2 linked regions of the Duganella zoogloeoides genome follow. The protein of the gene in region 2 binds, or shares a complex with, the protein of the main gene of each other region. Links are inferred from orthologs where the notes say so. Each region holds a gene or a part of one and is shown on either strand. Other genes may lie near its edges.

Region 1 (15,755 bases), 580 kb from region 2 along the record:
CACCTCTTGAGCATGATCGGCAGCCTGGCCGTTACCGGCCCCATTGGCGCGGCCATCGCGATTTACCTGGTCGCAGGCAAGCAATGGCGACTGACATTCGCGTGGGCCATGTTGTTTGGCATTGGCATGGCGCTGGTGGTGATCACCAAGATGATGTTCATGGGATGGGGATTGGGCGTCGAATCCGTCGAGTTTGCCGGCTTCAGCGGCCATGCCATGCGCGCGGCAGCCGTGTACCCGGTGGCCGGCTACCTGGTGCTGCGGTCGAGCGGCCCGTATGCCCGCTACGTGGGCGCCGCCGTCGGCGTGATCCTGGCCGTGCTCATTTCGATCTCGCGCGTACCGACCCTGGCGCATTCGGTCTCCGAAGTGGTGACCGGCGCGATACTCGGCCTGGCGGTCGCCGGCGCCTTCATCTATTTTGCCAGCCGCGAACACCGCTGGGCGCTGAGCCGCATGCTGGCCGTGCTGTGCCTGCCCATCGTGCTGGTGGCCCCGAACGTGGAGCCGATTCCGGCGGAAGACTGGATCACCCAGGTGGCGCTCAAGCTGTCGGGCCGCGATCACCCCTACACCCGCGAGATGTGGCGCCATAATGACTCCAGCGTCGCGCACTAGGCGCGGCCGCCGCCGCACGCTTGCAGTGCTGGTTTTTGGCCTTGGTCGATAAGCTAAATGGTATTATTGCGAACCTATACAGCCAAATTCCCCTGAATCCAACGTGCGTCTCTCTTCCATTAAATTGTCGGGATTTAAGTCTTTCGTTGATCCCACCAATTTCCAGGTGCCGGGGCAACTGGTTGGCGTGGTGGGGCCCAACGGCTGCGGCAAGTCCAATATCATCGACGCCGTGCGCTGGGTGCTGGGCGAATCGAAGGCGTCCGAGCTGCGCGGCGAGTCGATGCAGGACGTGATTTTCAACGGTTCCACCCACCGCAAGCCGGCCGGCCGCTCGTCGGTGGAACTGGTGTTCGACAATGCCGACGGCAAGGCTGCAGGGCAGTGGGGCCAGTACGCCGAAATCGCCGTCAAGCGCACCCTCACGCGCGACGGCACCTCCACCTATTACATCAACGGCCAGCCGGTGCGCCGGCGCGATATCCAGGATATTTTCCTCGGCACCGGCCTCGGCCCGCGCGCCTACGCCATCATCGGCCAGGGCATGATCAGCCGCATCATCGAGTCGCGCCCGGAAGAGCTGCGGGTGTTCCTGGAAGAGGCGGCCGGCGTCTCGAAATACAAGGAACGCCGCCGCGAAACCGAAAACCGCCTGCACGACACCCGCGAAAACCTGCTGCGTGTCGAAGACATCCTGCGCGAACTGAATAGCAACCTCGAAAAGCTCGAAGGCCAGGCGGCGGTCGCCACCCGTTTCCACCAGTTGCAGGCGGACCAGGAAGAGAAGCAGAAGCTGCTCTGGCTGCTGCGCAAAGTCGAGGCGGAAAACGAGCAAAAGCGCGTGTTCCGCGAGATGGAACAGGCCCAGAACGACCTCGAGGAACAAACCGCCAAGCTGCGCAACGTCGAGCTGTCGCTGGAACACCTGCGCCAGTCGCACTTTGCCGCCGGCGACCGCCTGCACACGGCGCAGGGCGCGCTATACCAGACCAATGCCGAAATCGGCAGTTTGGAGGCGCAGATCAAGTTCGTGATCGAATCGCGCAGCCGCCTGCAATCGCAACTGGCCACGCTTACCGCCCAGCGCGACCAGTGGCAGCAGCAAGCGCTTGATTACGGCGGCCAGATCGAGGAAGCGGAATACACGCTCGAAGAACTGGGCGCAAAAGTGGAAGAAGCGCAGATGCGCGCCGAGCAGAAGGCCGAATCGCTGCCGCTGCTCGAACAAGCCTGGCGCGCGGCGCAAGAGAAAAGCACCGAATCGCGCGCCCGCATCATGCAGGCGCAGCAGCAGCTGGAACTGGAATCGGCGCACCAGCGCAATGCCAGCAATATTCTCAATAGCCTGGCCGTGCGGCGCGAGCGCCTGCAACAGGAAAAGCACGGCCTGAGCCTGCCCGACAGCGCGCATTTGTCCAACCTGCGCGAGCAGCAGGAAGAGCAGCAGTACCAGCTCGAGGAACAGGCCGGATTGCTCGAAGAACTGACGGCGCAGCAGCCGGCGCTGGAGCAGGAGCGCCGCGACGCCCAGCAGCAGGTGAACGCCGAGACGGCGGCCAATGCCCAGCTCGAAGCGCGCCTGAACGCGCTGCGGCAAATGCAGGAGCGCGTGCAGACCGAAGGTAAAGTCACGCCGTGGCTGCAAAAGCACGAACTCGACACCTTGCCGCGCCTGTGGCAAAAGCTGCACATCGAAGCCGGCTGGGAAACCGCGCTCGAAGCCGTTCTGCGCGAACGCACGTCGGCGCTGCAACTGTCCAATATCGAATGGGCCAAAGCGTTTTTTGCCGATGCGCCGCCTGCCAAGCTTGCCCTGTATGCGCCGTCGAGCAGCGCACCGCTGGCACCGGCCGATACTTCCGGTTTGACCCCGTTCATCGACCTGCTGAAACTCAATGACCCCGGCCTGCGCGGCCTGCTGCAGGACTGGCTGCACAATGTGTACCAGGCGCAGGACGCGGCCACCGCGTTTGCCGAGCGTGCGCGCCTGCCGGCCGGCGGCAGTTTCGTCACGCCGCAGGGCCACGTGATCAGTGCGGCCAGCGTGCGGTTTTACGCGGCCGATTCCGAACAGGACGGCATGCTGGGCCGCCAGCAGGACATCGAAAACCTCACGCGCCAGCTGCGTGCCCAGCAAATGCTGGCCGACGAAGCGCGCGCCCGCGCCGTGCGCGCCGAGGCGGCGCTGAGCGGCCACACGCGCGCGCTGGGCGACGCCCGCATCAAGCTGCAAAGCTTGCAGCAGTCGGTGCACAAGCTGCAAATCGACGTCGTCAAACTGTCCGAGATCGAAGCGCGCTTCAACCAGCGCAGCACGCAAATCGCGGCGGACCTGGCCGAGATCGTGGCGCAGGAAGAAGAGCAAACCCAGATCAAGCTCGAATCGGAAGAAAAATTCGAGCAGCTCGACATGGAACTGGGCGATCTGCAAGGCGAACACGAAGACGGCCAGACCGTGTTCCTGGAACAGGAACAGCGCCTGGCCGATGCCCGCGACGCCGCCCGCGACCTCGAACGCGCCGCCCAGGAGATCGTGTTTGCCGAAAAAACCCACCGCAACAAGATCGAGGAACTGCGCCGGGCAATCGCCACCGCCAGCGCCCAGGTGGTACAGGTGACCGGCAGCATGGAGGCCGGCCACCTGGAGCTGGCCAATCTCGATTCCGGCGCCGCCAACGACGGCTTGCAGGACTTGCTCGATCGCCGCACCGACCAGGAAAAAGCGCTGTCCGACGCCCGCCATGAACTCGACCAGGTGGCGCAGCAGATGCGCGCGTTCGAGGAAGGGCGCATGTCCACCGAGCGCGCATTGCAACCGCAGCGCGACAAGATCACCGAGCTGCAACTGAAGGAACAGGCCGCGCGCCTGAACCAGGAGCAGTTCGCCGCCCAGCTGGCCGAGGCGCAGGCGGATGAAGCGGCGCTGGCCGAAAAACTCCATCCCGAGATGAAGGCGTCGTACCTGCAAGGGGAAGTCACGCGCCTGACCAATGCCATTGCTCTGCTCGGTGCGGTGAACCTGGCCGCGCTCGACGAGCTGGCCACGGCGTCGGAGCGCAAGAATTTTCTTGATGCGCAAAATGCTGATTTGATGGAAGCGATCGCCACGCTGGAAGACGCAATTACCCGGATCGACAAGGAAACCCGCGACCTGCTGCAAGATACGTTCGACCGCGTGAACGGGCATTTTTCCGAGTTGTTCCCCATCCTGTTCGGCGGCGGCCAGGCCAAACTGATCATGACCGGCGACGAGATTCTCGACTCCGGCGTGCAAGTCATGGCGCAGCCGCCGGGCAAAAAGAACGCCACCATCCACCTGCTGTCCGGTGGTGAAAAAGCGCTGACGGCAACTGCGCTGGTGTTCTCCATGTTCCGCTTGAATCCCGCGCCATTTTGCCTGCTCGACGAGGTCGATGCGCCGCTGGACGACGCCAATACCGAGCGCTTCTGCCGCATGGTCAAGCGCATGTCGGAACATACCCAATTCCTCTTCATCTCGCACAACAAGATTGCGATGGAGATGGCCAATCAACTAATCGGTGTGACGATGCAGGAGCAGGGCGTGTCGCGCATCGTGGCGGTGGACATGCAGTCCGCCGCCAATTTTGCAACTGAGGTACAAGCAGCATGACAGATCTCCAACTGAGTTTGATCGGGCTCGCGGGCGTGTTCGTCGCCGGCGTCTTCACCTATAACAAGATCCAGGAATACAAGGCCAAGAAAAGCGTGGAACGCGCGTTCGGCACCGACCACGACGACGTGCTCATGCGTGATCCCAATGCGCCCGATGCCGCGGCCGCTCCCTCTTACGCGCAGAATCCGGTACCGGCGGCGCCGCCGACGCCGGCCACCGTGCGCGCCGCCAGCAGCCCGGTTGCCGGCCCCGCCGTGCGCCAGGAACCCAGCTTCTCGCTCGATGAACCGGCGCCCGATGCACCGGGCGTTGCCGGCGCCGAAGCCACGGCGTCCGCCGCAGCGCTGGGCGCGGTATTGAGCCCGGTCAGTCCGGCACTGCCACCGATCCCCGAATTCACCACCGATCCGGTGGCGCCCGGCGCGCCGGAGCCGGACGTGGACGAACTGGCCGCCCGCGCCAACGCCGCAGCGGCGGCTGCCGCCGAGCAGGCCACCGCGCTGGTCGATCCGCTGATTGACTGCCTGCTGCCGCTGGCGCTGGAAGCCCCGCTGCGCGGCGACAAGCTGCTGCCGGTACTGCAAACGCTGCGCATGGTCGGCAACAAGCCGCTGCACTATATCGGCCTGGCTGTCTCCGGCGACTGGGAACCGATCGCTTACGGCGGCGTGTACACCAGGCTGCAGGGCGGCATCCAGCTGGCCAGCCGCAGCACCGCGCTCAACGAACTCGAATACTCGGAACTGGTCACGCGCCTGCGCGCCATGTCCGACGAAATCGGCGCCGAGCCGGAAGTGCCGGACATGATCGAAGTGATGGCCGAAGCGCGCAACCTGCATCGTTTTGTCGCCAGCCACGACGCCCAGCTGGGCGTGAACCTGCACAGCAATGGCGCACCATGGGCGATTTCCACCCTGATCGGCGCGCTGGAAAAGCAGGGCTTCGATTTGCGCCCGGACGGCCGCTACGTGATGCCCGACGGCGACGGCGGCTTCCTGTTCTCGCTGTCCACCAATGTCACGCTGGCCGAAGAAACCACGTCGCGCCTGACCTTGCTGCTCGACGTGCCATGCGTGGCGCCCGCGCGCGACGGCTTCGGCGCCATGATCGCCTGCGCCAAGTCGCTGATGGGCCGCCTCGATGCGACCATCGTGGACGACTACAACCAGCCGCTGTCCGATGCCGCCCTGGCCGAAATCGCCAAGCAGGTGCAGGACTTCTACACTGAAATGAACGACGCCGACATCCCGGCCGGTTCCACCCGCGCCATGCGCCTGTTTAGCTGAACCGAGTACCTGCAATGACTGAAGTAGATTACCAAGCCCGCATCGCAGCGCTGAGCGCGGAACTGAACCGCCACCTGCACGCCTACCACGTGCAGGACGCGCCGACCATCCCGGATGCGGAATACGACAAGCTGTTCCTCGAGCTGCAGCAGCTCGAACTCGATCACCCGGAACTGGTGCAGCCCGACTCGCCCACCCGGCGCGTGGGCGCGGCGCCGCTGCCGCAGTTCGACCAGGTGACGCACTCGGTGCCGATGCTGTCGCTCAATAACGGCTTCACCGACGACGATATCGAGAACTTCGACCGCCGCGTGCGCGACGGCCTCGATACGTCGGCTGCCGTCGAATACGCGGCCGAGGTCAAGTACGACGGCCTGGCCATCAACCTGCGCTACGTGAATGGCCTGCTGGAGCAGGCGGCCACGCGCGGCGATGGATACACCGGTGAAGACGTCACCGCCAACATCCGCACCATCAGCGTGATCCCGCTGCGTCTTGATACAGACAACCCGCCGGCGGTGCTGGATGTGCGCGGGGAAGTGCTGATGTTCAAGGGCGACTTTGCAGCATTGAACGCGCGCCAGCGCGAAGCAGGCCAGAAGGAATTCGTCAACCCGCGCAACGCGGCCGCCGGCAGCCTGCGCCAGCTCGATTCGCGCATCACGCGCCAGCGCAAGCTGCGCTTCTTCGCCTACGGCATCGGCCTGCTCGAGGGCGCCGACATGCCGGCATCGCACAGCGCGCTGCTCGAGTGGTACCAGGCCATGGGCCTGCCGGTGGCAAAAGAGGCGGCCGTGGTGCGCGGCTACGACGGCTTGATGGAGTACTACCAGACCATCGGCGCCGCCCGTCCGGCCATGCCGTACGAGATCGACGGCGTGGTCTACAAGGCCAACCGGCTGGAAGACCAGCGCACGCTCGGTTTCGTTTCGCGCGCGCCGCGCTTTGCGCTGGCCCATAAATTCCCTGCCGAGGAGGCGCTGACCACGGTGCAGGCCATCGAAGTGCAGGTGGGCCGCACCGGCGCCATCACGCCGGTCGCGCGCCTGGCCTCGGTGTTTGTCGGTGGCGTGAATGTCACCAACGCCACGCTGCACAACGAGGACGAAGTGCGCCGCAAGGACGTGCGCGTGGGCGACACCGTGATCGTGCGCCGCGCCGGCGACGTGATACCGGAGGTGCTGGCGGTGGTGCTGGAGCGCCGCCCGCAGCCGGAGCCGCCCATGTACGTGCTGCCGAAAACCTGCCCGGTCTGCGGCTCGCACGTGGTGCGCGAAGAGGGCGAGGCGATTGCCCGCTGTTCCGGCGGTCTCACGTGCGCGGCCCAGCGCAAGGAAGCGATCCGCCACTTTGCCGGCCGCCGCATGATGGACATCGAAGGCCTGGGCGACCGCTACATCGACAACCTGGTCGAACACGGCAAGGTCAAACGCGTGGCCGACCTGTACGCGCTCACGCTCGACGACCTGCTGGAAATGAAGCGGCTGGCCGATGAGCGCGACGGTACTACTCCCGAGACGGTTGCCAACGGCAAGGTCGCCACCAAGTGGGCGGAAAACCTGCTGGAAGCCATCGAAGCGAGCAAGAACCCGCCGCTGGAAAGGCTGCTGTTCGCGCTCGGCATTCGCCACGTGGGCGAATCGACCGCCAAGACGCTGGCCGAGTGGCTCGGCCGCTTCGACCTGGTGCGCCGGGTACCGGCCGCGCTGCTGCGCGTGCTGCCCGACATCGGCGGCATCGTCGCCATCTCGATCGCCGAGTTCTTTGCCGAGCCGAAGAACCAGGAAGCGATCGACGCCTTGCTCAAGGCAGGCGTCACGCCCAAAGGTGAACACGCCCCGAGCGCCAAGCTGCGCGAAAAACTCGATGCGGTCAAGCTGATGGCCGCGCTGGCGATTCCGAAATTGACGGAACCGCGCAGCAAGCAGCTGGTCGAACAGGAAGTCTCGCTCGACGTGCTGGCGCATCTCACCATCTACAACGTGTTCGGCCTGCCGGCCACGGTGTCCGATGCGCTGCAAGCCTGGATGGACGTTGCCGCCAACCGCCAGCAGGTCAAAGCGCTGGCGGCGTTGCGCGAAGATCTGCTGGCGCAGCTGCCTGCCACGGTGGCCAGCGAAGGGCACCTGACCGGCAAGACGTTCGTGCTGACCGGCACCTTGCCCACCATGGGCCGCGACCAGGCGGCGGAACTGATCGAGGCCGAAGGCGGCAAGGTCTCCGGTTCGGTCTCGAAAAAAACCCACTACCTGGTGGCCGGTGCAGACGCCGGCAGCAAGCTGGCCAAGGCCCAGGAACTGGAAGTGACCATCCTCGACGAAGCAGGCCTGCTGGCGCTGCTGGCGGCAAAATAAAGGAAGCGTGATGGCGGTACGTGAAATTTTGAAGATGGGCGATCCGCGCCTGCTGCGCGTGGCCGAACCGGTCACCGAGTTCGACACGCCGGCCATGCGCCAGCTGATCGAAGACATGTTCGATACCATGATCGCGGCCAACGGCGCCGGCCTGGCCGCGCCGCAGATCGGCGTCAACCTGCAACTGGTGATCTTCGGCTTCAAGGAAAACCTGCGCTACCCGGACGCGCCGCAGGTGCCGGAAACGGTCTTGATCAATCCAGTGCTTACGCCGCTGGACGATGACATGGAAGAGGGCTTCGAAGGCTGCCTGTCGGTACCGGGCCTGCGCGGCAGCGTGCCACGTTACACGCGCCTGCGCTACGAAGGCGTGGACCAGCACCGGCAGCCGATCCGGCGCGAAGTGGACGGCTTCCACGCGCGCGTGGTGCAGCACGAGGTCGATCATTTGCTGGGCATCCTGTACCCGGCGCGGATCAGGGACTTCACCAAGTTCGGCTTCACCTCGGTGATGTTCCCGGACCTCGATCCCAACGACGACGACTGATCAGTCGGGCTTGCCCACCGCTGCCACCGCACCATCCTCCGGCAGCAACACCATCTCCACGTAATTCTTGCGGTCGAGGTAGCGCCGCGCCGCTGCCTTGACATCGTCGGCGGTGACGCCGTTGATGCGCTTGGCGATATTGAGGATTTCGTGCGGATCGAGGCCTTCGAGGACATTGAGGCGCAGGTAGTTCATCCAGTAGCCGTTTTCACGCAGCGCCCGGCGATAGGTCTGCAGCCTGGCCTGCTTGACCTTGTTCAGGTCGTCCGCCTGCGGGCCGTCGGTTTGCAGTTTTTCGATTTCGCCCCATAACGCCGCTTCCACCTTGGTCACCTTGTCCGGCGTGGTCGGCAGCACGATGGTGGCGCCGTAACGGCCGCTCGGGATCTTTTCATACCTGACGCTGGAGCCGCCCGAGTAGATCAGTTTTTGCTGTTCGCGCAGCTCGTCGGTGATGCGCAGGTTCAGCACGTCGTTCAACATGCCCAGCGACCAGGAGTCGGGGTAGGAATAGGTCATGTCGCCGCCGAAATCGACGATCACGGTGCTCTTCTTTTCGAGACCTGCCTTCACTTCGCGCCTTACCACGCCCGGCACCTGGCGGATGCCCGGGTCCTTGTACGCGAGCGACACGTCGCCGACCGGCAGCGTTGCCACGTAGGTGGCCAGCAGCGGCTTGATCGCTTCGATCTCGAAGTCGCCGACAAAAATGAAGGTCATGCCACGGGCGCTGGACAGGCGCGCGCGCAGCAGGTTCTGGCTGCGATCGAGGTTGATCTTCTCGAAGTCTTCGGGCCTGGGTGGCAGTTCGAGCAGCGGATGGTCGCCATACACGGTCCGGGTACGCGCTTCGGCAAAGCGCGCTTCCGGCGAGGCCGAGCGGTTGCGCACGGCTTCGGCGCCGCGCGTGACGAACGAGCGGAACAGGTTCTCGTCGCGGCGCGGGTTGGTGATGGTCAGGTAATTCATTTGCAGCACGGCTTCGAGGTCGCCGCTGCGGCTGTTGCCGCTCAATGTGTCGTTATACGGCCCCAGCGCGGCGTTATAGGCAAGGCCTTTGCCGGCCAGCACGCGCTGCAGGTCGGACGGGCTGTACGAGCCCACGCCCATCGCCTTCTGCACGTCGCTGGCAAAGCGCACGGCGCTCTTTTCCGCATCGCTGTACGCGTAGCGGCCGCCGGGACGCACCGCCAGCATCTGCACCATGTCCTTGCTGAAGTCGGTCGGCTTGAGCAGCGCCTTCACGCCATTCGACAGCGTCAGCGTGGTCACGCCCGTGACCTTGTCTTCGACCTGGGCGGTGATGCTGCCCGGATCGGGCTTGTAGCTCATCAGGTTGGCCGGCAGCGCCTTTTCCTCGAGCTTTGCCACCGGCAGCTTGCTGGCCGTATCAACGCGCGCCAGCAGGTCGGCGCCGGTGGGCGCAGCCTGGCCGGCGGCAACGCTGTTGGTGTGCGCCGTGTACAGCACCAGCTTGGGCGCCGTGGCCGGAATGATGGTCTTGGCGTAGGCGTTGACTTCGTCGAGCGTGATGGTGGGTACCAGGTCGCGCGCATAGCCGGCTTCGATGTCCACGCCCGGCATCGCGCCGCCGGTGCGGAAGTGGCGGATGAACTCGCCCGGGATGGCGGCCGAGTCGCGCGTGGCGCGCGACTTCACGGCAAAGTCGTAGCTGCCCAGCAGATTGCGCTTGGCCACGTCGAGGTCGTACGGTGAAAAGCCGAACTGGCGCGCCCGTGCATTTTCCTGCACCAGCGTGTCGATGGCGGCATTCACGCCGGCCTTGCCCACGGTGGCGCTGGCCGAAAAACTGTACTGGTGCAGGCCGAACGGAATCGGGCTCTCACCGGCGGTGCCGGCAACGAATGGCGGCTCGGCAATCTGCGTCAGGCGGCCCAGGCGCATCGCCATCAACTGGCTGAACATGCGCCGCACCAGCGCGTCGCGCAAGTCGCCGACGGTCTGGCCCGGCTGGCGCCCGAAGGTGGAATAGACCAGCTGCACGTTATTGGCGGGCGCTTCCTGGTCCAGGAAGGCCAGCGCGTCGGGCGCACCAAGCGGCGGCAACTGGTAGGCGATATGCGGACGCGGCTTGGGTGGCATTTTGAGGCCGCTGAAATGGCGCTTGACCATGTTTTCAGCCTCGACCGGGTCGATATCGCCGACAATGATCACGGCCATCAGGTCGGGACGGTACCAGTCGGCATAGAAGCGGCGTACGGCATCGGCCTTGGCGTGCAGGATCGAGTCCTCGGTGCCGATCGGCAGCCGGTCCTGGTAGCGCGAGCCGTTGGCCAGCTTGGGCAGGATGGCGGCCAGGCTGCGCTGTGCATAGCCGCTGCGCAAACGCTTTTCTTCGAGCACGATCTGGCGCTCGTCGTCGATATCCTTGTCGGTCAGCGTCAGGCCGTGGGCCCAGTCTTCCAGCACCGTCATGCCTTGCTCGAGATTTCCCGGTTTATCGGTCGGAATCGGCAGCATGTACATGGTCATGTCGAAGCCGGTGGACGCATTCAGGTCGGGCCCGAAGCGCACGCCGATCGAGCGCAGATAGGCAATCAGTTCGTGCTTCTTGAAATGCGTGCTGCCGTTGAAGGCCATGTGCTCGAGCAGGTGGGCCATGCCGCGCTGGTCGTCGTCCTCCTGCACCGCACCGGCATTGACCACCAGCCGCAGTTCCACGCGCTGGGCCGGCTTGGCGTTCTTCTGGATGTAGTAGGTGAGACCGTTGTCGAGTTTGCCGATCTTGACGTTGGGGTCGAGGGGCAGGCGGTCGGTAAGGACCGGCGCGGCCACCGCCGAGATGGCCAGCAGCAGGCCGGCGAGCAGGGCGGACAAGCGCAAATGTTTGGTCATGCGAATTCCCGTGATTGATTTCTATATCAGACTGTAAGCGAGAAATATCTTTTCGGCAATAAGCTGGTGCTCAACCCCGTGAGCGATCATTGGTATTGACTATTTGCTATCGATCATGCTTAATCACGCTGGTGGATTGCGTGTGAGCAAGTGAGATAAAAAGAAAGGCATGAATTGAAACGAATCGGAATCGGATTGTTGCAGGTGGCGGTCATGGCAGCGGCGGGCAGTATGGCATTGGCCACTGCAGCGGAGGGGCAGGAATATCCGCAACAGGCCGAAATGTTGGCCAGTCTTAAAAAGGAAGTGGCGCGCGCTTTCACCGTGCCCAAGGTACAGCAGCTCGATCCTGAACTGCGCACCGCTGCCGAAAAAATCGGTGCAGACCAGGTAAAACGTATCGAGAACCAGCTGCCAGGCTGGCTGCTGGAAGAAAAACTCGCCCTCAACGATACGACCAGTCAAAAGGCGCGGCTGGCTTATACCGCAGTAGCGGCACGGGTGCTCAACGAACTGGCGTACTGGCATATCGAACCGGGCGACGCGGCCTACGAGCGCGCCACGATCGAGCTGATCAAGACTTCCCCTGCGGCGTGCAAGATCGGCGAGTTGCCGCACACGGCCGACTTTGCCCGCCGGATCGCGCGCATCCAGGTCATGCCGCCAGCGCAGCGTGCAGCCGCGCTGGAAGCCGAAGCCCGCCTGCTGGAGCGCTGGGGCAAGCCGCATGCCGAACCGTTGCCGTGGCCGGAAACGCCAGCGCGGCAGCAGATTGTCGATGCCGTGGCGGGCATCGCCAGCGGCGGCAAGCGGCCGTTGACACCGTTGCCGCCGGTGCTGGCCTGGCTGCTGCTGTCGGAAGGCCGCCCTTATGACGATCTGCCGCCGGAGGTCAACTGCCATGCGCAGCGCTGGTGGCTCATGGAAAGCCTGGCGCAAGGCGTGGCGCCGGCGACTGCCCTCAATGCCTTCCGCTACGGCACCCTGGTCACCGCCACGGTCCGTTTCGGCAGGGCGTTCGACCCGCCGGCCGGCGAGGCGCCCGAAGAGCGGGCCGACGGCAGGCCGGCCTTTCCCGGGCTGGCCAGCCGGTATGGCGTCAGCGGGGTAACCAAGGTGCGCCGCACCTTCGACGCCAGCGGCAAACCGGTGCGCGCCACCGTGTCGGCCCGCGAGATCACCGTGCCCGGCATCCGCGGCATGCGTCCGATTGCTTTCGAAGATACTTTCGACAAGGGGACGCTCAAGGGCGGCCTCAATCCGGCGATGGGCGCGGTAACCGGGATTCCGCTACCGCCGGAGGTCAAGCTGGTATGGGGCATAACGTATGAGCAAGAGGGCACGCCTGCCAAGGCGGCCGGGGAGGCAAGTCAATGAGCACTACATCGAACACGCAACGCCGCGCGGGCCTGGTGCGCGCACTGGCGCTGGCTACTGCGCTGGCCTGGGCCGGGCCTGTCGGCGCCGCCAACGACAAGCCGGCAGTATCTCCGGTCCAGCTGGCCGCCACGGAAGCCTTCTGGACAGGCGATTTTGCCGCGCTCGACAAAATGAACGCGACTTACCGGCAACCGGGCCCGCTGGAGACCAATGGCCGCAACCGGCTCGATTATTTCCGTACCGGGACCAACACCGTGTTCTCCTACGTGGTCAAGAACAGCGAGGCTTACCTGAGCGAACTCGATGCCCTGACCTTGCAGTGGGCCCGCGACAATCCGCAATCGGCTTGCGCCCACATCCTGCATGCGCGGTCGCTGCTGGCGCACGCCCAATCCTATCGCGGCACCAGCTATGTCAAGGACGTCCCGCCCGAAGCCTGGGCCTATTACCAGCGCTACGTGGAGCAGGCTCTCGCCTATGTCAAGCAGCACATGGACCTGGTATCGACCGACAGCTCCGGCCATATGGTGCTGCTCGAGATCGGCCGCGGCCTGTCGTGGGACCAGGCCCGGATGGAGGCGATCGCGGAGGCGGGCATCGCGCGCAATCCCGACGATATCCAGTTGTATTTCATGGTCGCTCTCGGGCTGGTGCCCAAGTGGGGCGGCAACCCGAAGGTGCTCGATACATACATCCGCAAGGTGACCGCCGCCACCAGCGCCAAGTTCGGCACCGGCATGTATGCGCGCCTGTATGCGGACGCCATGGACAACCAGTTCGGCGCGGCGTTGTTCGAGTCGAGCTACGCGGATTGGGACAAGATGAAACAGGGCTACGAGGACATGCTGGCACGCTACCCGGACGGCGCCGCCCGGCGCAACAACTATGCCTACGTGGCCTGCATTGCCAAGGACAGGCCAACCTTGCAGCGCCTGCTGGGCGAAATCGGCACCGGCTTCATCGCGGGCTCCTGGGGAGTGAATCCGCAGCGCGCCTTCGAGACCTGTACCAAGTGGGCGCAGCAGACCTGAGCCTGCCGGGCTAGTTGGCCTGGGCCTTCAATGCATCGAGCTCTGTGATATCGCCGGTCGCCGCGGCGAGCTTGCGCGTTCGGGTGCAGCCGTCGGCGTACAGGTGGCCGCCGGCGCTGGTCGCGTAAATCAGGTAACTGCGTCCCACTTCGTACCGGTACTCGGTCGAGACGATGTAGTCGGTGCCGTCGGCATCCCTGGGTATATTGGTGTGCAGAGTAATCTGCTCGCTTGGCGTGCCTTTCCACCATGTGCCCGTTGCCAGCTTCACCACCTGCATCTTTCGGCCCTTGACTTGCTGGTCCTCGGCCGGAATGTACTCGATTGCGGTGACCTGGGCGGTGAACACAGCACTGCTGTTATGCACCGCCAGTTCAACGATAGTTTGCGCAGTGTCCGATGCAAGACCTGGCCGGACATTACAGGAGGCAGCAACTGACCCGCTTGCCATGGCGATGGCCAGGGCGGTTGCCAGGTTGATCAACGAGGGAATTTTCATGTGTCCTTGTCTCGGCGGAATGCACTGCGGACATCATATACTTTGGATAACCCCGAAAGGAATTTATTTCAGGCACGAAGACTGCCAGCGCGGTCCTTCGCGCCGGCTTTCCCCGTTGGTTCTATTTCGCCGGCGCTGCTTGCCGGACCAGGCTCACGTCACGCACATTTTTCTGCACCGCTACCGAGGAGAACAGGCTGAGCAGATAAGCCATGCCGTAAAAGCCTTTTTCGCTGAGCGCCAGGTTGGCGTTCCACAAGCCGATCAGCAGCAACAGCAAGGCCAGCAGCAGAGACAGCCAGCACAGCCCGAAGTACAGGCCGCTCACCGAGATGCTTTCCGCGCGGTCGCGCACCGATTTTTGCAGCGAGACCGCCGAAAACAGACCATACATCAGGAGCGTCAGGTAATAGCCTTTTTCGTTCAAGGCCATCTCGGCGTTGAACAGGCCGATCAGGTAGGTGGCGGCGCCGGCAACCAGGGCCAGCCAGGAGGCGCCGATAAAGGCAGCGGTTGGCGCGTGGGGGACAGAGGGTTCAGTCATGAGTTTCCTTCCGATGGTGGTGATGGGAATGCCCATTGACCATCACACCAGAAGCAGGCGTTTCCATCTTGACGCTTGGCAAGCTACGATTGATCTGGAATATTTCCCAGCAAATCGCGGGCATCGAGCAGCGCATACACGATGTCAGGGTGCTCGGCCAGGCAGCGCCGTACCGCCGCGGGCAGTATCTCGCGCGTGCGGCGGCACAGGCCGGGCTGGTCGGCCAGCCTGATGGTCAGGCCCCGCACGGTGCGCACGCCGTTGGCGCTGGGGGTAATCGTCAGGCGGATGCCCAGCAGGTCGTACAGGCGCTGCTCGATGCGGCCCAGCGCCTCGTAGTTGTCGATCGCTTCGATGCGCGCGACCAGCGCTTTTTCTTCTTCGCGTGTCAGGCGCAGGATGCGGATGTCGGTGGCCGGGTCGCGCTCCCAGGCGTCCAGCAGCTCGCCGTGGCGGCACTCGCATGCGCCGGGCGGGCATTCCTTGCGGATCGGGAAGGGCAGGGCGGGTGACATGGTCGTCGGCGCACAGGTGGTTAAAAGCCGATTCTAACCCGAGCGCGGGCCGCCCGAACGTGGGCCGCCTGAACGCGCGTAAGGCACGCTACGGCTGCAAACGCCGCTGCAACAGCGCCAGCACGGCCGCCTCTTCGGGCCGCAGCGCATGCACGTCGTCCTGCAACTGCTGCTGCGCGCGTTTGCGCAGCGCGGTTTTCATGGCGCCGCTCAGGTAGGTTTCGATGACGGCCGGGTGCACGTAGCACTTGCGGCAGATGGTCGGCGTATTGCCGAGCTTTTTGGCCACCGATTCGATCGCGGCCACCACGTTCTTCTTGGCCTGCACCTCGGAGTCGAATTTTTCATACTCGAGCAGGGCCACTGCCGCCAGCACGGTGCCGGACCAGGTTCGGAAATCCTTGGCGGTGTAATCCTCGCCGGCGATGCCTTGCAGGTACTCGTTCACGTCGGCCGAACCGACCGTGTGCGGATTGCCGTCGTCATCGACG
Region 2 (14,695 bases):
AGGGCCTGATGTCGATCGAAGGCGATATCGACAGCCCCGAACAAAGCCCTGTCTTCTCCAAGTACCCGAGCGTACTGGCCGACCATCACATCGTCGAATTCATCACCGACTATCTGCGCCTGATGGTGTCCGGGAATATGGATGCGTTCCAGATCGAAAACCTGATGGACAACGAGATCGATACCCACCACCACGAGGGCGCCGCACCGGCCCACGCGATTGCCCGCCTCGGCGACGGCATGCCGGCTTTCGGTATCGTGGCGGCGGTGATGGGCGTGGTCCACACGATGGAAAACGTCGGCTTGCCGCCGGCCGAGCTGGGCATCCTGATCGCCCACGCACTGGTTGGTACCTTCCTCGGTATCTTGCTCGCGTACGGCTTCGTGGCGCCGCTGGCCAGCCTGCACGAACAAAAGCTGGAAGAAGAAACCAAGATGTACCAGTGCGTCAAAGTCATCCTGTTGGCCAGCCTGAACGGCTATGCGCCGGCGCTGGCCGTGGAGTTCGGCCGCAAGGTGCTGTACTCGACCGAGCGGCCGTCGTTCAGCGAGCTGGAAGACCACATCAAGAAATCGAAATCGAAGTGATGAATTTTCTGATGCTGGTCCAATTAAGGAACTGCCATGGCTGAAGAAGGCTTACGGCCCATTATTGTCAAACGGATCAAGAAGCACGGCGGCGGTCATCACGGCGGCGCGTGGAAGATCGCCTATGCCGACTTCGTGACGGCAATGATGGCGTTCTTCCTCTTGATGTGGCTGCTCGGCTCCACCACCAAGGGCGACCTGAACGGCATCTCCGAATATTTCAAGACGCCATTGAAGGTGGCGATGCAGGGCGGCTCGGGCAGCGGCGACAGCAGCTCGGTGATCCAGGGCGGCGGCACCGACCTGACCCGCAAGACCGGCCAGGTCAAGGCCAGCGACAATCCGACCGAACAGAAAACCTACAACCTCAACGCGGCCAAGAAGGCGCTCGAGGCCGAGGAAAAAGAGCGCCTGAAAAACCTCAAGCAAAAGATCGAGCAAAAGATCGACGCCAACCCGGTGCTGACCAAGTTCAAGAACCAGCTGCTGCTCGATATCACCAGCGAAGGTTTGCGGATCCAGATCGTCGATGAACAGAACCGGCCGATGTTCAATTCGGCGCGCGCCGAGCTGCAACCGTATTTCAAGGAAATCCTGCACGAGATCGGCTTCGTGCTGAACGACGTGCCGAACCGCATCGGCCTGACCGGCCACACCGATTCCACGCCGTACATGAGCGAGACCGGTTACAGCAACTGGGAATTGTCTGCCGACCGCGCGAACGCCTCGCGCCGCGAGCTGATCGTCGGCGGCATGGCCGATGCGAAAGTGCTGCGCGTGGTAGGGCTCGCTTCTGCCGCCAACCTCGACAAGGCCGATCCGTTCAACCCGATCAACCGCCGCATCAGTATCCTGGTGATGAACAAGCGCACCGAGGAAAGCGTGATCCGCGATGGTGGCCGCCAGATCGAGGTGGGCGCGGAGGAGGGCACGGTCGAGGAGGCGCCGGCAGCGCCGCCTTCGGGGCCGCCGGTGCGCAAGTAACGCCAAAGTAACGCCAACGTAGCGACAACGCAGCAAGCAGTAATCACGAGACTTATATGACGAGAAAAAAAATCCTGGGGTCGCATGTCAAACGCCTGATGTCGGGCGTGTCCGACCACGGGCGCAAGCATCTGACCGAGGTCGAGACCGACCTGATCCAGACCCGGCTGCTGCTGGAGGAAGCGATCGACAAGCTCTCCTTCAACTTCATGGCCATCCACCAGGCGGTGGCGGGTGAACAGCCCACCATCCAGAAGCTGCTCGACGGCGCCGACATCACGGCCGAGCAGCGCACCCAGCTGGAAGCGCTGCCCAGCCAGGTGGGCGGTTACGTGAACGCGGCCGTGGTCAGCCTGCAATTCCAGGACATGACCAGCCAGTTGATCGACCGTACCCTGAAACGGGTGACCGGCCTGCGCGAGTTTCTCGGCACGCTGGGCGAACATGGCGCCGAGATGGTGCCCGAGAGCGATAACGAACAGATCGTCGAATTGCTCGGCAAGGTGAGCATGGCGCTGGCCATCCAGAGCCTGGAATTGCGCAGCGTGCTGCGCAAGGCCGTACACCAGCAACACATGGAGAGCGGCGACATCGAACTGTTCTAAGGGCCCCCGGCCCGGAACACCGCCGATACGATAGCAACAAGCCGGAGCTCCGGCAACACACAGTGAGAACCAAGATGGCCAAGACAATACTTGCAGTTGATGATTCCAGTTCCCAGCGCCAGATGGTGGCCTTCAGCCTGAAGGCGGCCGGCTACGACGTGGTCGAAGCCGTGGACGGCATGGACGGCCTGGAAAAAGCCAAGCTGCAACAGGTCGACATGGTGTTGACCGACCAGAATATGCCGCGCATGGACGGCCTGGAACTGATCAAGATGCTGCGCCAGCTGCCCAGCTACGCCAAGACCCCGATCCTGATGCTGACCACGGAGTCGTCGGACGAAATGAAAAACAAGGGCCGCGCTGCCGGCGCCAATGGCTGGCTGGTCAAGCCGTTCGATCCGCAGCGGCTCAACGAGGTGGTGAAGAAAGTCATCGGCTGATCGGGCGCATGCAATGATGCTGAGCGAACTTTACGGAGTATCACCATGACCATCGATATAAGCCAGTTTTTCCAGGTCTTTTTCGATGAGGCCGAGGAACTGCTGGCACAAATGGAAAGGTTGTTGCTGGCCGTCGATATCGATGCCCCCGACGCCGAGGATCTCAACGCCATCTTCCGCACCGCCCACTCGGTCAAGGGCGGCGCCTCCACGTTCGGCGTGACCGACATGACGGAAGTGACGCACATCCTGGAGACCCTGCTCGACCGTATCCGCAAGGGCGAAATGGCGCTCACGTCCGAACACGTCGATGCCTTCCTGGCCGCCAAGGACATCCTCAAGATGCAGCTGGACGGCCATCGCCACGGCAGCGAAGTGGACCAGGACGCGGTCGGCAACATCCGCATGGTGCTGCATTCACTGACGGAAAACGTGCCGGTGGCGGCGCTGGCCCACGTGGTCGTGCCGTCGTTCGGCAGCGCCGAGGTCAAGGTGGTCGATCACAGCGGCGGCCGCCGCTACCGCCTGGAGTTGCCGGTAATGGACCACCGCGAGGTGACCGCGCTCGGCGCCGAGCTCGGTTTGATGGGGCACGTCTCCATCACGCCGCTCGACAAGGACCGCAACGCCATGGTGGTGACCACCCACGAGAGCCTCGACGATATCATCGCCATCTGCTCGTTCGTGCTCAACCCCGAAGACATGACCGTCACCGAGTTGCCGGCGCTCGACGCCGCCCAGCAGCAGCTGGAAGACGCGGCCCGCAACAAGGTCGAGAGCGAGCTCGGCTACGGCTTCTTCGACGCCGTGCCGCTGCACCCGGACAGCGCAACCGCTGTCGGCGGCGGCAGTGCCGGCGAAGGCTACGGCTTCTTCCAGCCGCTCGAAGAAATTCGCGCCAATGCCCAGGCTGCCAGCGACGACGCGCGCGGCTACGGTTTCTTCCAGCCACTGGAACAGATCCGCGCCGCTGCCGGCATCGTCAGCGACCCGGCGCAGGTGCTCGAGGACGAGAAAAAGGCCGCGAAGAAGGAAGAGAAGGAAAAAGAAAAGGCGGCCCACGGTCCGGGCGCGGAATCGTCGTCGATCCGTGTGTCGATCGAAAAAGTGGACCAGCTGATCAACCTGGTGGGCGAACTGGTGATCACGCAGGCCATGATCGAGCAGCGCGTCGATACGCTCGACCCGATGAAGCACGAGCGCCTGCTCAACAGTGTCAGCCAGCTGACCCGCAATACCCGCGATTTGCAGGAAGCGGTGATGTCGATCCGCATGATGCCGATGGACTTCGTGTTCTCGCGCTTCCCGCGCATGGTGCGCGACCTGGCCGCCAAGCTCGGCAAGAAAGTCGATTTCATCACCAACGGCGCCGCCACCGAACTCGATAAAGGCTTGATCGAACGGATCGTCGATCCGCTGACGCACCTGGTGCGCAACTCGATCGATCACGGCATCGAAATGCCGGACGTGCGCCGCGCCGCCGGCAAGAGCGATGCGGGCCGGCTGTTCCTGTCGGCGTCGCACCAGGGCGGCAACATCATCATTGAAGTGTCTGACGACGGTGGCGGCTTGAACCGTGAAAAAATCCTGGCCAAGGCCGCGCAAAACGGCTTGGCCGTGAGCGACAGCATGAGCGATGCCGAGGTGTGGCAGCTGATCTTCGCGCCCGGTTTTTCCACCGCCGAAACCGTCACCGATGTGTCGGGACGCGGCGTGGGCATGGACGTAGTCAAACGCAACATCACCGCCATGGGCGGCGTGGTCGATATCCGTTCGGCCAAGGGATTCGGTACCACGATCTCGATTTCGCTGCCGCTGACGCTGGCGATTTTGGACGGCATGTCGATCAAGGTGGGCGAGGAGGTGTACATCCTGCCGCTGGGCTTTGTGATCGAATCTCTGCAGCCGACGCCGGAAGATGTCAAGGAAATCAGCGGCAAGGGCCGCGTGATCAAGGTGCGCGGCGAGTATCTGCCGCTGGTGCCGCTGTACCAGATGTTCGATATCGTGCCGCGCTTTACCAACCCCAGCGAGGGCATCGTGGTCATCATCGAGACCGAGGGCCGCAAGGCCGGGCTGTTCATCGACGACCTGGTGGGCCAGCAGCAGGTGGTGGTCAAGAACCTGGAATCGAATTACCGCAAGGTGGCCGGCATTTCCGGCGCCACCATTTTGGGCGACGGCGGCGTCTCCCTGATTCTCGACGTTGCCGCCCTGATACGCTCGTCGCGCCAGCTGGCCGACGAACAGATTTTTTCGTAGAGAGGAATTACCATGTCCGACGCATTGACCACAGGCGCCAACGAGATCGCCGGCCACGAATACCTGGCGTTCAAGCTGGGTACCGAAGAATACGGTATCGACATTCTGAAAGTGCAGGAAATCCGTGGCTACGAGGCGGTCACCCGCATCGCCAACGCGCCCGAGTTCATCAAGGGCGTGATCAACCTGCGCGGCATCATCATCCCGGTGGTGGACATGCGCATCAAGTTCAACCTGGGCGAGCCGATCTACGACCAGTTCACCGTGGTGATCATTTTGAACATCAACGGCCGCATCGTCGGCATGGTGGTTGATTCGGTGTCCGACGTGACCACCCTGACGCCGGAGCAAGTCAAGCCGGCGCCCGAGATGGGCACGGCGTTCAGCTCCGACTACATGATCGGTCTCGGCACCATCGACGAGCGCATGCTGATTTTGGTAAATATCGACAAATTGATGTTGAGCCCCGACATGGGCTTGATGGAACAAGTGGCGGCCTAAACCCAGCCCCAAAGCGGTACGCGTCCCTGCCCGCGGCGCTCCCCACAGAGGGCGCGCCAGAAGAATACTTATCACCACCGCGTGGACGTCTCCGGTGGCGCAAACCAACGCAGCACACGGGGGAACAGAGATGAATTTACGCGATGTAACGATCGGTACGCGCCTGCGTATCGGCTTTGGGGGCATTTTGGCCATCCTGGTGGCCATGGTCTTGCTGACCAACTACCTGAACTACAACAACAGCAAACGCCTGGAAGACGGCCTCACCGTCGCCAGCGCCAAGAGCTTGCAAGCGAGCACCATGAAAAGCGCGATGCTCGAGACCGGCATCGCCATGCGCAATATCGGCCTGCAATCGGACGTCAGCCTGATGCAGAAGGAAGAGCAAAAGGTCAAGGACCAGCGCGCGCTGTACGAGAAAGCACTGAACGACCTGAAAGCGCTGGGCTTGTCCAGCGAAGAGCAGGCCGTGCTGGCCGAGATCAGCAAGCTCGACGGCCAAACCGATAGCGCCTTCAAGGAAGCGCTGGCGCAAATCCTGGCATTCAACACCGAAGGCGCGGCCAAGATCCTGTCGGGCCGCATCGACCCGCTGAACCAGCAGACGCTGGGCCAGATCAACAAGCTGGTCAACCTGCAACTGGCCAGCTCGAACGACGTGATCGGCAGTTCGGAAGGCGCCGTGCGCTCGCTGATGTACCTGCTGTTCGGCCTGGGCGCCGTGGCCGTCGCCCTGGGCGTGGTGTGCGCGGTGGTGATCACCCGCTCGATCACGGTGCCGCTGGCCGGCGCGGTGGTGGTGGCGCAGCGTGTCGCTTCCGGGGAACTGAGCTCGGAAGTGGTGGTCGTGGGCCGCGACGAAACCAGCGAACTGCTGCAAGCACTGCACGACATGAACCACAGCCTGGCCACCACGGTGGGCGAGGTGCGCGCCGGTTCCGAACTGATTACGACTGCCGCGCATGAAATTGCCGCCGGCAATGCCGACCTGTCGGCCCGTACCGAGACGCAGGCGAGCTCGCTCGAAGAAACCGCGTCGTCGATGGAAGAGCTGACTTCGACCGTCAAGCAGAACGCCGACAACGCGCGCCAGGCCAACCAGCTGGCGGTCTCGGCATCGTCGGTGGCGGAAAAGGGCGGCAACGTCGTCTCGCAAGTGGTCTCCACCATGGGCTCGATCAAGGAAAGCTCGAGCCGCATCGTGGACATCATCGGCGTGATCGACGGCATCGCCTTCCAGACCAACATCCTGGCCTTGAATGCCGCCGTGGAAGCTGCCCGTGCCGGCGAACAGGGCCGCGGCTTTGCAGTGGTGGCGTCCGAAGTGCGCAACCTGGCGCAGCGCTCCGCTGGCGCCGCGCGCGAGATCAAGGAACTGATCAGTGACTCGGTGGACAAGGTCGATGCCGGCAGCCGCCTCGTCGATGAAGCGGGGCAGACCATGGAGCTGGTGGTGACGTCGATCCGGCAAGTGGCCGACATCATGGGAGAGATCACCGCCGCCACCCAGGAACAAAGCCACGGCATCGAGGAAGTCAACCAGGCCATCACCCAGATGGACGAGATGACCCAGCAAAATGCCGCGCTGGTGGAAGAGGCGGCCGCTGCCGCCGAGAGCATGCAGGAGCAGGCCGAGATCCTGGCGCGCGCCGTCAGCATCTTCAAGCTCGCTGATAATGGTGGCCGCCGTGCCGCCTACGCTCCGGCTGCTGCACCGCGCGCCGTCCCGGTTGCCGCTGCCAGCAAGCCGGCTGCCAAACCGGCGGCCCGCCTGGCTGGCGCTGCTGCCCCCAAGCCGGCCGCCAGGCCTGCGGCGGAGGAAGCGGCCCCCAAGGCCGCACCAAAAAGCACACCGAAACCCATCGCCAAGCCCCAGGCTGACGAGTGGGAAGAGTTTTAAAGCTAGCATCAATGCAACATCAAGGACACACCATGCCGCACAGTAAAGACACCGTTAAAGAGTTCGATTTCAATGCCCGGGACTTCGAGCGTGTGCGCGGCCTCATTTATAAACGCGCCGGTATTTCGCTGGCCGACAGCAAGCAGGAAATGGTGTACAGCCGCCTGGCCCGCCGTTTGCGCGCCACCGGCATCGCCTCGTTCGCCCGTTACCTGGACGACCTCGAAGCGGGCCGCCTGGGCGAGGAGTGGGAAGCGTTCACCAATGCGCTCACCACCAACCTGACGTCGTTCTTCCGCGAGGCGCACCACTTCCCGCTGCTGGCCGATCACGTCAAGGGCAAGCGCGAGACGTTGAACATCTGGTGCTCGGCCGCGTCCACCGGCGAGGAGCCGTATTCGATCGCCATGACCGTGTGCGAAGCGTTCAATACGCTCACGCCCAACTGCCACATCATCGCCACCGACATCGACACCAATGTGCTGGCCCACGCCGCCAACGGCGTCTACACGATGGACCGGCTCGACAAGATGAGCCCGGAACGCAGCCGGCGCTTTTTCTTGAAGGGCAAGGGCGAGCGCGAAGGGCAGGCCCGCGTGCGCCAGGAATTGCGCAACATGATCACCTTCAAGCCTTTGAACCTGCTGGCCGACAGCTGGCCGGTGAGCGGCCAGTTCGACGTGATCTTCTGCCGCAACGTGATGATTTATTTTGACAAGGACACCCAGCGCAAGATCCTCTCGCGCTTCGTGCCCCTGATGAAGCCCGATGCGCTGCTGTTCGCCGGCCACTCCGAGAATTTCCTGTACGTCTCCGACGCGCTCAAGCTGCGCGGCAAGACGGTGTACGAGCTCGACGACAAACACCGGACCGCCGCCAAGGCGCCGGCCCGACCCTAGAGAGCTGCCATGGACCTCGAACAATTTGCCACGAATCTGTACTACGACCGCACCTTCGACTGCGAAGCGGCCAAGATCCTGCCGGGAGAATACTATTTCACCAACAAGGACATGCTGATCGTGACCGTGCTGGGCTCGTGCGTGTCGGCCTGCATCCGCGACCGTACCACCGGTCTTGGCGGCATGAACCACTTCATGCTGCCCGATGGCGGCGGCGACGGCAGCCCGGTGTCGGCCTCGGCGCGCTACGGTACGTACGCGATGGAAATCCTGATCAACGATTTGCTCAAGGCCGGCGCCAAGCGCGAAAACCTGGAAGCGAAAGTGTTCGGCGGCGGCGCCGTGCTGAAAGGCTTTACGGCCATCAACGTGGGCGAGCGCAATGCGGCGTTCGTGCTCAGCTTCCTCAAGACCGAGCGCATCCGCGTGGTGGCCGAGGACCTGAACGACATCCACCCGCGCAAGGTGTATTTCTTCCCGCGCACCGGCAAGGTGCTGGTGAAAAAACTGATGCAGACCCATAACGATACGCTGGTCAAGCGCGAAGTGGAATACGCGAGCCGCCTGAAGAAAGCGCCGGTGGGTGGCGAAATCGATTTGTTTTAATGTGTAGAAAGCAACCGTATGAAGATCAAAGTTCTCATCGTCGATGACTCCGCGCTGATCCGCAGTGTCATGAGCGAGATCATCAATAGTCAACCCGACATGGAGGTGGTGGCGACGGCACCCGATCCGCTGGTCGCGCGCGAATTGATCAAGCAGCACAACCCGGACGTGCTCACGCTCGACGTCGAGATGCCGAAAATGGACGGCCTCGACTTCCTGGAAAAGCTGATGCGCCTGCGGCCGATGCCAGTCGTGATGGTGTCGTCGCTGACCGAGCGCGGCTCCGAGATCACCATGCGCGCGCTGGAACTGGGCGCGGTCGATTTCGTCACCAAGCCGAAAATCTCGATCCAGGCTGGCATGCGCGAATACACCGACCTCATCTCCGACAAGATCCGCGCTGCCGCCAAGGCCCGCGTGCGCGCCCGCACCTTGCCGCAACCGGGCGCCGCTGCACAGGGCAGCACGCCGTTGTCGGCGCTGCGCAATCCGCTGTTGTCGTCGGAAAAGCTGATTATCGTCGGCGCTTCCACCGGCGGCACCGAGGCAATCCGTGAATTCCTGATGCAGATGCCGTCGGACTGCCCCGGCATCCTGATCACCCAGCACATGCCCGAAGGCTTTACCCGCTCGTTCGCCAAGCGGCTCGACTCGCTGTGCAAGATCTCGGTGCAGGAAGCGCAGGGCAACGAACGCGTGCTGCCCGGCCACGCCTACATTGCGCCCGGCCACTCGCACCTGTACCTGACCCGCAGTGGCGCCAACTACATGACCAGGATCGACCAGGCCGAGCCGGTCAATCGCCACCGGCCGTCGGTGGACGTCTTGTTCCGCTCGGCAGCGCAGGCGGCCGGCAAAAACGCGGTGGGCGTGATCCTGACCGGCATGGGCAAGGATGGCGCAGCCGGCATGCTGGAGATGAAGAATGCCGGAGCGTATAATTTCGCCCAGGACGAGGCCAGTTGCGTGGTGTTCGGCATGCCGCGCGAAGCGATCGCGATCGGCGCTGCGCACGAGGTAGGCGCCCTGACGGCGCTGCCCGGCATGGTGCTGGGTTACCTGGCGCAGCACGGCATGCGCGCATTGCGGGTGTAAAAGGCGTAATTGTGGTTGCAGTGACGTTTTACTGCGACTTTGTTCGCCTTGGAGCAACGAAAATGCTATCCTACAACTTGCTTGGAGTTTGTAGGCAATATTAACAACCGCGTAAAGAAACAACGGAGTAATTCATGGCTGATCCAAAGATGAAATTTTTAGTTGTTGACGATTTTTCGACGATGCGTCGCATCGTCCGAAATCTGTTAAAAGAACTGGGTTATGCCAATGTCGATGAGGCGGAAGACGGCGTCATGGCGCTGGCCAAGCTGCGCGCCGAGTCGTTCGACTTCGTCGTCTCGGACTGGAACATGCCAAACATGGACGGCCTGACGATGTTGCAAAACATTCGTGCCGACCCCGCACTGGCCAAGCTGCCGGTACTGATGGTGACTGCCGAAGCCAAGAAGGAAAACATCATCGCTGCCGCGCAAGCTGGCGCCAATGGTTACGTGGTCAAGCCGTTCACCGCCGCCACCCTGGACGAAAAGCTGAACAAGATTTTCGAAAAGCTGGGCGCGTAATACCTTAGTGGTCGGGCCTGGCCCGGCTACGCTCGACAGCCTGCCCACGGACGGCCATGCACCACACTCATTTCCTGGTTCGCGAGCCGTTGCTCGACCCGCAGCAGCGGGTGGTCGGGTATGAGTTGACCTGGAAGCAGCCTGTGCAGGCCAGCGGCGTTTCTGCTGCGCCGGTCGTTGCCCTCGAGTCCCTGCTGAACTTTGTCGCCAGCCACGTGATCGGTGGCGAAGACGGCGAGACCTGGCTCCTGCTCGATAAAATCCTGTTCCTCGAAGCCGTGCCCGAGATGCTCTCGGCCGATGCGCTGCATCGCATGCCGCCCGCGCGCACGGTGCTCTCCTTGCCCGCCGCCACGCTGGCCAATCCCGATACCTTGCAAGCCGTGCACGCGCTGCGCGCCGGTGGCGTGGGCATCTTGCTGCGCAACTTTGCCCGCGCCCCGGCCGGACTGCGCCTGGCCTCGCTGGCCTCGTTCGTGGAAGTACGCTTCAGTGGCGCCAACGTGGCCACCCAGGCGCGCGCGTATGCGGCGCTCAAGCAGTCGGGACTGACCATGGTGGCGCGCCCGGTCAGCAACTGGGCCGACTTCGACGCCTGCGCCGCACTGGGCCTGAATGCCTTTGTCGGCAAGCTGCACCTGACACCGCGTCCGGGCAACACCGCACGGGGCCTCAATCCGGCCCAGGCCATCATCCTGCAACTGATGCAGATGGTCAAAGAAAACGCCGACCTGGCCCAGATTGAAGCTGCACTCAAGCGCGACCCCACGCTGTCGTACAAGCTGCTGCGGTTTATCAATTCAGCCGGCTTCGGCGCCGGGCGCGAGGTGCAGTCGATGCGCCAGGCCCTGACCTTGCTCGGCTATTCGCCGCTGCATCGCTGGTTGACGTTATTGCTGGCAACGGCCAGTACCACCGGTTACTCGCCGGTGCTGCTGGAAACCGCCGTGGTGCGCGGCCGCCTGGCCGAACTGCTGGCGCGCGACACGCTGGGCAAGAGCGAGGCCGAACAGGTCTTCGTGGCAGGCATGTTCTCGCTGCTGGACCGCTTGCTGGGGATGACGATGGCGGAAGTGCTGGAGACCATCCAGCTGCCCGAGGGGGTAGTGGAAGCGTTGCTGACCCGCAGCGGGCGCTACGGGCCGTACCTGGCGCTGGCCGAGGCGTGCGAGCTGAACTCGGACCTGGTGGCAGCGCTGGCGATCGCGCTCAAGCTGCACCCGGAGGAAATCAACCAGGCCCATTTGCAGGCGCTGGCATGGGCGCAGCAGATGGCGGTCTGAGACCGCCATCTGCAGGATTAAATTTCCAGGTTGTCGATCAGTCGGGTAGTGCCCAGCTTGGCTGCCGCCAGCACCACCAGCGGCGCGCCTTGCGCCAGGTCGCCCGCCGACGGCGGCTGCAAATCGATGCGTTTGCGGATCGACACATAATCGGGCTGCCAGCCGCGCTGCGCCAGGTTTTCCATCGCCTTGTGCTCGACCTGGAATACGTCCAGGTGGCCGGCGCGAATTTCTTCGGCCACGAAGTTCAGCGTCTGGTACAGCGCCGGCGCCTCGGCCCGCTCGTTTTCCGACAAATACATATTGCGCGACGACAGCGCCAGGCCGTCTTCGGCGCGATAGGTTTCGGCGCCGATGATCTCGGTCGGCAGCGCGAACTGGCGGCTCATATTACGCACCATCATCAGCTGCTGGTAATCCTTCTTGCCGAACACGGCCACCTTGGGCTGCACGCACGAGAACAGTTTCAGCACGATGGTGGTGACGCCGGTGAAGAAGCCGGGGCGGAACTCGCCTTCGAGCGTATTGCCCAGGTCGGCCGGTGGATTGACGCGGAATTCCTGTGGCTCCGGGTACAAATCCTTTTCGGTCGGCGCGAACAGCACATAGACGCCTTCCTTCTCCAGTTTTTCCACGTCGGCCTGGAAAGTGCGCGGATACTTGTCGAAGTCTTCGTTGGGGCCGAACTGCAGGCGGTTGACGAAGATGGACGCGACCACTGGATCGCCATGCTTGCGCGCCAGGCGCATCAGGGACAGGTGGCCCTCGTGCAGATTGCCCATGGTGGGAACAAAGGCGGTACGCAGTTGACCGCTGAGCTGGTCGCGCAATTCTTCAATGGTGGTGATGATTTTCATGGGTCATTTCGGTAAACAATTCAGGCCGGCGCATACGCCAGCCGGACATAGATCGGTGCGAACGGTTCGGCCTGGGTGATCTCGATCAGCGTCTCCTTGGCCAGCTCGAGCAGGGCGACGAAGTTGACCACCACGACCGGCACGCCGCCGGCCACGTCGAACAGGTCCGCGAACTCGACAAAGCGGGTCGATTGCAGCCGGCGCAGGATGCCCGTCATGTGCTCGCGCACGGACAGTTCTTCGCGGCTGATCTTGTGGTGTTGCGTGAGCCGCGCGCGCTTCATCACGTCGAGCCAGGCTTGCTGCAAATCCAGTGGCGCCACGTCGGGCAGCACGGTCACCAGGCTTTGCTCGATATGAATCTGGGTGCGCACGAAGTCGCGGTCGAGCTGCGGCAGCGTATTGAGATCGTAGGCGGCCAGCTTGATCTGCTCGTAGTCGAGCAGGCGCCGCACCAGTTCCGCGCGCGGATCGTCCGCTTCGATGTCGAGGTCGGTCTGTCGCTGCGGTAGCAGCATGCGCGACTTGATTTCGATCAGCATGGCCGCCATCAGCAGGTACTCGGCCGCCAGTTCCAGGTTGGACTTGCGGATCTGGTCCACGTACTTCAGGTATTGCAGCGTGAGCTGCGCCATCGGTATGTCGAGGATATTGAAATTCTGCTTGCGAATCAGGTACAACAGCAAGTCCAGCGGGCCTTCGAATGCATCGAGAAATACCTCGAGCGCATCGGGCGGAATGTACAGGTCATTGGGCAGCGTGAGCAGAGGTTCGCCGTACAGGCGCGCAAAACCGGACACATCGGCCGTTAGGGCCGCTGTGCCTGCCTCAGCCGCCGTGGCCGGTGCTGGTTCCGCTGCTGATTCTGGCAACATGCCTGCCGCCTTGAAGCGATCAGAGCTTGTTCTGGTAGACGTAGGCTTGCTGCTTGACGGCCGACTTCAGCTGGCGCTCCTGCTCGTCGAGCGAGATCGGCGGACGGTCCCACAGCAGGGCGCGGCCCTGTTGCTGACCAGCTTCGATCGCCGGATTCTTCGCTTTCAACTCTTTGATGAACAGCGTGTGGTCGGATTCGTACATCGAATGTTGTTTAGAGAGTTTCATATCGTCCGTATGAGTGGATTAGCAATGGCTATTTTACCGCGCCACAGCGTCCCGGGGCGAATTTGATTACCGGCGCTGCGATCATTGGCGCCTGAATGCAAAAAGCCGCGCCGGTTGCCCGGGGCGGCTTTGCAAGACCGGGATGCCGCGGTTTAGCGCACCATTGGACGGACATTCGGAAGGGCGCAATCGGCTTTTGCCAGGCGATTGTCGTGCTTGCCTGCGTGGGCAGCGGTTTGTGCTGGCGGCGTGGCGACGGCAGCGTCAACGCAGTTCACATCCTTGGTGTACTGGGCGCTGGCCATTTTGGCGTCCTGGCGGGTCTGGTAGCGTTGTTGCGGATCGGTCTGGGTGGCCGCGTGGCTCGGCAGGGTCGGGTGCAGTTCACCGGTGGTGGACGCGGCTTGCAGCGAGGTGGTGCTGATCGGCGCGGCTTCCTGCGGACTCAGCTGGTTCGGCGTCAGCGCCGAATTTTGCGCAAAGACGCTGGCGGTCATGCACAGGGTGGCGATCAGGGCGGTCACTTTGGCGGTAGTCTTGGTGTTCATGTCAGCTCCTCTTGTTGCATTGAATGAGGCTTGATTATTTCATTCGATAGCAAGTTCAGCCGTAGGACACACGCTCATGCCCGCGTCGGACGGCAGGGCGCCGGGTTGCCATCCTGGTCCCATTGCGTGATACCGCCCCTGTCGCACTTGCTGGCGCGACAGGAGCGGTCAAGGATTACCCGAGCAACCCTGGCTTATGGGCAAATCCCCACCTTGTAGTATGCCTCGGCAGTCTGCGCCAGGGTGCTGCGGAAGAACAGGCTCGACAGCCCCATCAGGTCGTTCGAACCGTTGGCGTAGGCCAGGCCGAACTTGTTGGTGGCGCGGCCTGCCTGCACGTGGGCGTAGTTGCTGGCGGTGACCGTGGTGCAGGTCCAGCCGCCGTTGCCGGCGCTGGTGGTGACCGTCAACGGCGCCGACTGCGCGCTTTCGCCGCCGTTGCCTACCGACGTCACCGTGATGGTATAGCTGGTGTTGGCAGTGAGGGCGCCGACGGTGTA

Evidence for each region.
Region 1: the proteins of SR858_RS17165 (region 2) and smc are in contact, whole or in part, in a crystal structure (PDB 3ZGX), measured with the Bacillus subtilis proteins. The link is inferred for Duganella zoogloeoides from one-to-one orthologs.

Annotation. Positions count from the first base shown.
Region 1 is NZ_CP140152.1:3,303,727-3,319,481, reverse strand. What follows is about bases 420-4,449. They hold smc (chromosome segregation protein SMC), read left to right. Parts: upstream 420-721; coding sequence 722-4,249; downstream 4,250-4,449. Other genes in these bases: SR858_RS14580 (cell division protein ZipA C-terminal FtsZ-binding domain-containing protein), read left to right, coding at 4,246-4,449; SR858_RS14590 (phosphatase PAP2 family protein), read left to right, coding at 420-618. Also shown: more of SR858_RS14590, read left to right, coding at 1-419; more of SR858_RS14580, read left to right, coding at 4,450-5,538; NAD-dependent DNA ligase LigA, read left to right, coding at 5,553-7,892; def (peptide deformylase), read left to right, coding at 7,903-8,439; SR858_RS14565 (M16 family metallopeptidase), read right to left, coding at 8,440-11,295; SR858_RS14560 (hypothetical protein), read left to right, coding at 11,527-12,672; SR858_RS14555 (DUF4034 domain-containing protein), read left to right, coding at 12,669-13,706; SR858_RS14550 (hypothetical protein), read right to left, coding at 13,717-14,205; inner membrane protein YiaA, read right to left, coding at 14,327-14,749; SR858_RS14540 (hypothetical protein), read right to left, coding at 14,833-15,264; SR858_RS14535 (DNA topoisomerase IB), read right to left, coding at 15,353-15,755. UniProt on the Bacillus subtilis protein: Required for chromosome condensation and partitioning.
Region 2 is NZ_CP140152.1:3,891,351-3,906,045, reverse strand. Bases 11,492-14,461 are described here. They hold SR858_RS17165 (segregation and condensation protein A), read right to left. Parts: upstream 13,419-14,461; coding sequence 12,564-13,418; downstream 11,492-12,563. Other genes in these bases: SR858_RS17150 (extracellular catalytic domain type 1 short-chain-length polyhydroxyalkanoate depolymerase), read right to left, coding at 14,390-14,461; SR858_RS17155 (hypothetical protein), read right to left, coding at 13,800-14,195; SR858_RS17160 (DUF3460 family protein), read right to left, coding at 13,438-13,647; panC (pantoate--beta-alanine ligase), read right to left, coding at 11,704-12,543; SR858_RS17175 (EAL and HDOD domain-containing protein), read left to right, coding at 11,492-11,686. Also shown: flagellar motor stator protein MotA, read left to right, coding at 1-587; flagellar motor protein MotB, read left to right, coding at 624-1,571; SR858_RS17220 (hypothetical protein), read left to right, coding at 1,628-2,176; SR858_RS17215 (response regulator), read left to right, coding at 2,251-2,616; chemotaxis protein CheA, read left to right, coding at 2,662-4,878; SR858_RS17205 (chemotaxis protein CheW), read left to right, coding at 4,891-5,379; SR858_RS17200 (methyl-accepting chemotaxis protein), read left to right, coding at 5,510-7,279; SR858_RS17195 (CheR family methyltransferase), read left to right, coding at 7,312-8,178; chemoreceptor glutamine deamidase CheD, read left to right, coding at 8,188-8,784; SR858_RS17185 (protein-glutamate methylesterase/protein-glutamine glutaminase), read left to right, coding at 8,803-9,879; chemotaxis response regulator CheY, read left to right, coding at 10,014-10,403; more of SR858_RS17175, read left to right, coding at 10,460-11,491; more of SR858_RS17150, read right to left, coding at 14,462-14,695. UniProt on the Bacillus subtilis protein: Participates in chromosomal partition during cell division. May act via the formation of a condensin-like complex containing Smc and ScpB that pull DNA away from mid-cell into both cell halves.